DNA from 2 places in the Mesorhizobium sp. J8 genome. Region 1 is predicted to be linked to the other one. Evidence: predicted binding sites of a transcription regulator. Region 1 holds the regulator's gene; the other holds the start of a gene.
What was found. Region 1 encodes LexA, which represses DNA repair genes until DNA is damaged. Its sites were predicted from a motif close to TGTTCNNNNTGTGTTCNG; they were not measured.
Positions count from the first base shown of each region.

Region 1 (2,201 bases):
CTCGGCCAACCATCCCGCCTTGAATGTCGTACGCCGGCCGCTGGTCGCGATCATCGCCACCGGCGACGAATTGCTGCCGCCGGGCAGCACGCTCGGCCCCGACCAGATCATCTCGTCCAACGCCTATGGCGTTGCCGCCGCCGCCCAGTCGGTCGGCGCGCGTGCGCTCGATCTCGGCATCGCGGCGGACCGTAAGGAGGCTATCGCCGCGCTGGTCAGGAAAGCGGTCGAGGCTAACGCCGATGTCATCGTCACGCTCGGCGGCGCCTCGGTGGGCGATCACGACCTGATCCACGACGTGCTGACCGGCGAAGGCATGAAGCTCGACTTCTGGAAGATCGCCATGCGCCCGGGCAAACCGCTGATGTTCGGCCGGCTTGGCAATGTCCGCTGCATCGGCCTGCCCGGCAACCCGGTGGCCAGCATCGTCTGCTCGCAGCTGTTCCTCAAGCCGCTGCTTGCCCGGCTAGGCGGCCGCGACCATAAGCAGGACGTGCGGACGGCCCGGCTGGGCGCAGCGATGCAGGCCAACGATCTCAGGCAGGACTATGTGCGCGCCGTGGTGCGCGACAATGATGGCACGCTCGTTGCTACCCCTTTCGGCATCCAGGACTCCTCGATGCTGAGGATGCTCGCCGATGCCAACGGCCTGATCGTGCGCGAGCCCTTCGCGCCGGCCGCCGAGACCGGCGCCGAATGCCGCGTCCTGATGTTACGCTGAACAAAACGTCAACAAATTCACTAAACTTTAAACGGTTGCGGAACACAACTGGAACAGATAGTGTTTGTTCTGGGTTTGTTTTTCTGATTCTGGTTTCAGAACCCGTGGGGGCCGCCATGCTGACGCGCAAACAACATGAACTTCTGATGTTCATCCACGAAAGGCTGAAGGAAAGCGGGATTCCGCCGTCTTTCGACGAGATGAAGGAAGCGCTCGATCTCGCCTCCAAATCCGGCATCCACCGGCTGATCACGGCGCTGGAGGAACGCGGCTTCATTCGCCGGCTGCCGAACCGGGCGCGCGCGCTGGAAGTGCTGCGCCTGCCCGACTCGATCGCCCCCGGCCTCAATGCGGCGAAGAAGTTTTCGCCGAGCGTCATCCAGGGCAGCCTGGGTCAGAACAATCTCAGCCGTCAGGTGAAGCCCGCTACCGCATCGCGCACCCCGACGCCAAGCAATGACGACGATGCCGGCTCGGCAGTGTCCATCCCGGTGATGGGCCGCATTGCCGCCGGCGTGCCGATCGACGCCATTCAGCATCAGACGCATTCGATCACCGTTCCGCCGGACATGATCGCCGGCGGGGAGCATTACGCGCTGGAGGTCAAGGGCGACTCGATGATCGAGGCCGGCATCTTCGATGGCGACACTGTCATCATCCGCAACGCCAACACGGCAAGCCCGGGCGAGATCGTGGTGGCACTAGTCGACGACGAGGAAGCGACGCTCAAGCGCTTCCGCCGCAAGGGAGCCTCGATCGCGCTGGAGGCGGCCAACCCGGCCTACGAGACCCGCATCTTCGGGCCGGACCGAGTGAAGGTGCAGGGTAAGCTTGTCGGGTTGATCCGCCGCTACTGATCCGGTTGTGAAGATTTCGCATCCGTCCGCTCAGGCTTTTGATAGGGCGGCAATCCTCTCGCTTCGCGCGTATATTTCCGCTGCTCGTGCCAGGGCCGATATGGCTCTTCCACCGCATAACGAACGGCCGGCCGCGCGGTTGCCGATTGCGGATCGAAGAAGACGGCGGCGCTGCCGTCAAGCGCCAGTTGCCGCTTGGTGACGACAAGCACGCGCGGATCCCAGCAGGGATTGTAGGCCGTGGCGTCATTGATGACGATGAGGTCGGCGAAGCCGCAGGCCGGCCGGGCGTTGTCGCGGTTCTCCACGAGGGCGACGATGGCGCCGGACGGATGCCGGCCGATGCAGAGATCGCCCGTGCAGTAGAAAGGCGACCCCGGCGGCAGATCGACGGGGTCGGCGATGTCGAGAGCGTCCTTGGCGAATGTCTCTGGCGGCACGATTGTCTCGGCTTTCAGCGCACGTTTCCAGTTGTCAGTCGTGAACTCGTTGGAGCGTTCGCGATTGACGGCAAGCTCCCCGCCGCCGATCGGCATCGCGACCAGATGCGCGTCTTCCGAGATCAGCACGTCCGGCGTGCGCACATGCGGAATGGCCAGCAGCGCGGCGAGCGCGAAGGGAAC
Region 1 covers NZ_AP024109.1:3,612,933-3,615,133, forward strand. The annotation lists gene glp (gephyrin-like molybdotransferase Glp) at 1-721, shown strand, start outside; gene lexA (transcriptional repressor LexA) at 838-1,578, shown strand; gene MJ8_RS17350 (ComEC/Rec2 family competence protein) at 1,572-2,201, opposite strand, start outside.

Region 2 (2,201 bases), 1.5 Mb from region 1:
GCGCCGATCGGCTCGGCGAAGGCACGGCGGACTTCGACGATGTCCGGCGGGCGGACAGGGTCGATAGGTTCGGCTGTATCGCCAAGAGCCTGGCCGATGCGGCGGCCGATCTCCGGGCCGAAGCGCAGGGCAAGCGGTGCGCGCGGCTGTTTCAGGAGATCGCCGATCCGTTGGAAGCCGAGCATGCGCAGTTCGGCCGCCGTCCATGGCGCGATCCGCAGCGCCTCGAGCGCAAGTGGTTCCAGAATGGATGGGCCGTGGGCGGGTGGCGCGATGAACATGTGTTGGCCGCCATACCGGGCCAGCGCATGCGCCGCGCCCCAGCTGTCCGCGATCGCCGCGCGCGCGACGATGCCGGACATCGCCAGACGCCCGACCATGCCCTCGAGCATGGCGGCCTCGCCGCCACGGAGATGGTCGGCGCCCGTTGTGTCGATGACGATCCCGTCGGGCGGATCGGGCGCCACGATCGGCGCAAATCGAAGCATCCAGACGGCGAGCCGCTCGAGCGCTTCGGCACCCGCTTCTTGGTCGGCGTCCTCGATCGCAAGGCCCGGCACCAGCACCTGCGCCTTCGTCACGGGCATGCCGGCGCGCAGGCCGGCGGCGAGTGCTGCGGCATCGGCCGCGAGCACCACGCGCCTGTTCTTGTCGCGACCGACCAGGACGAGCGGGGCCTCAGCCGGCGGCGCTGCGTTGCCGGCCTTGCGCCGCGCCCTGTCGGTCGGCCAGGTCGGCAGGAACAGCGAGACGACCCGTGCCATCGCACGCCTCCAATTCGAAATCGGCACTGTCACCCGCGCGGGCGCGGATCAATTCGATGAGCCATCGGTGCCGGCCGACACCCGGCACAGGCAGCGGCGCCGAGGGCAGGACCGAGATGCGCCAGCGGGTCATGGCTGCCGTCGGCTGGCCGAAATCGGCCGCCTCCGTCTGCCGTCGCCATCTCCGCAGCGCGATCCCGATCGTGTGGGCTTCTTCGGCGGCGAGTTGCAGCCGCCGCGAGGCCGTCATGGTCAGCCGCGCGACTTCACCGACAACCGCGCCGAGGCCGCCATGCCGGATGCCTTCCTCCATGCAGGCTAGGATCGTCTTGTCGTCGCCGGCTTCGACATAGATGACGCGATCCGCTTTCAGGCCGGCCTGCGCCAGCGCCGGAGCGAACAGGTCGGGCCGCGTGATGCACCACAAGACCTTGCCGCGCGTGCGCGCCGCCACACCGCCGGCGAACAGCGCCGCGGCCGCGCCATCGATCGCGCCGTTTCCGCCGCCCGCGATTTCATGCAGCGCGCCAAGCGCCAGTCCTCCGCCCGGAAGCCGTGCATCCAGCTCGGCGATCCCGAAAGGAAGCACCGACCTGGCGCGTCGGCGCCGGCCCTCGATCTTTTCGATCCGTGCGCGCAAGTCGTCTATGGCGGGCTCCGGCCGCAAGATGGTCGTTGACCTCCGTGAAAGCGTATATAAGCATGTTCTCTCTTTGTTCTACGATTGAGCGGTGTGAGTCAAGTGGGCTGGTCCTAGTTCCAACTGGCCGACGGGTGGACGGCTTTTTCATTGCCTGCAAGCGGCCATCATCGGCATTTGGCGCTGGTGTGCTCGACGAGGTCCGTGGCTCAGCGCTCGACAAATAGAGCCATCGGTACGCTGGCGAGGTGGTGCTCGGAACTGGACATTAACAGGAGCCGATTCACGGTGTTGTCTTGGATGCCTCCAGCGGGCCAAAGGCACGATATCCGAGCCTTAGGCAGGTGAGTTGCGGACCTCTTTTTGGCTGAAGCCGTTGAGGCTCGGATGCGCTCAAATTCAGCATTGAGGCTGGCTTCGAAATTCGGCTTTGAATCCCTCGTTGAAAGCGTCGAAAGATACTTTAAGATCTTCCGCATGATGTTTGGATAAGCTCCAAATATCCCGCGCTCGGCTAGGGCGCTGATATCCTGGACATCGTAAGGAAACGCAAAATCGGCCTGCTCCATGCTAGCGCGGAGCTGGGCCAGCGGCGGTGCGCCCAACCAGCCCCGTTGAGCGGCCACCATAAGTTCGCGCCAGCGAAACACGCTGTCGGTGACGATGCATGAGCCAGTGGCCTGTGCGAGATACATCGTTATCTCAAAGTTTGGTGCAATTTTAAATGGCGTGAGTTGTCCGCCATCCTGTGCACCGTCGAGCGAGCCCTCTTGTGACACGGCAAGTGGGTCTTGTTG
Region 2 covers NZ_AP024109.1:5,126,452-5,128,652, reverse strand. The annotation lists gene MJ8_RS24540 (DUF6504 family protein) at 1-764, opposite strand, end outside; gene MJ8_RS24535 (ImuA family protein) at 679-1,431, opposite strand; gene MJ8_RS24530 (hypothetical protein) at 1,614-2,201, opposite strand, start outside.
Region 2: the regulator LexA is predicted to act here: its motif matches at 1,468-1,485, upstream of MJ8_RS24535 (ImuA family protein).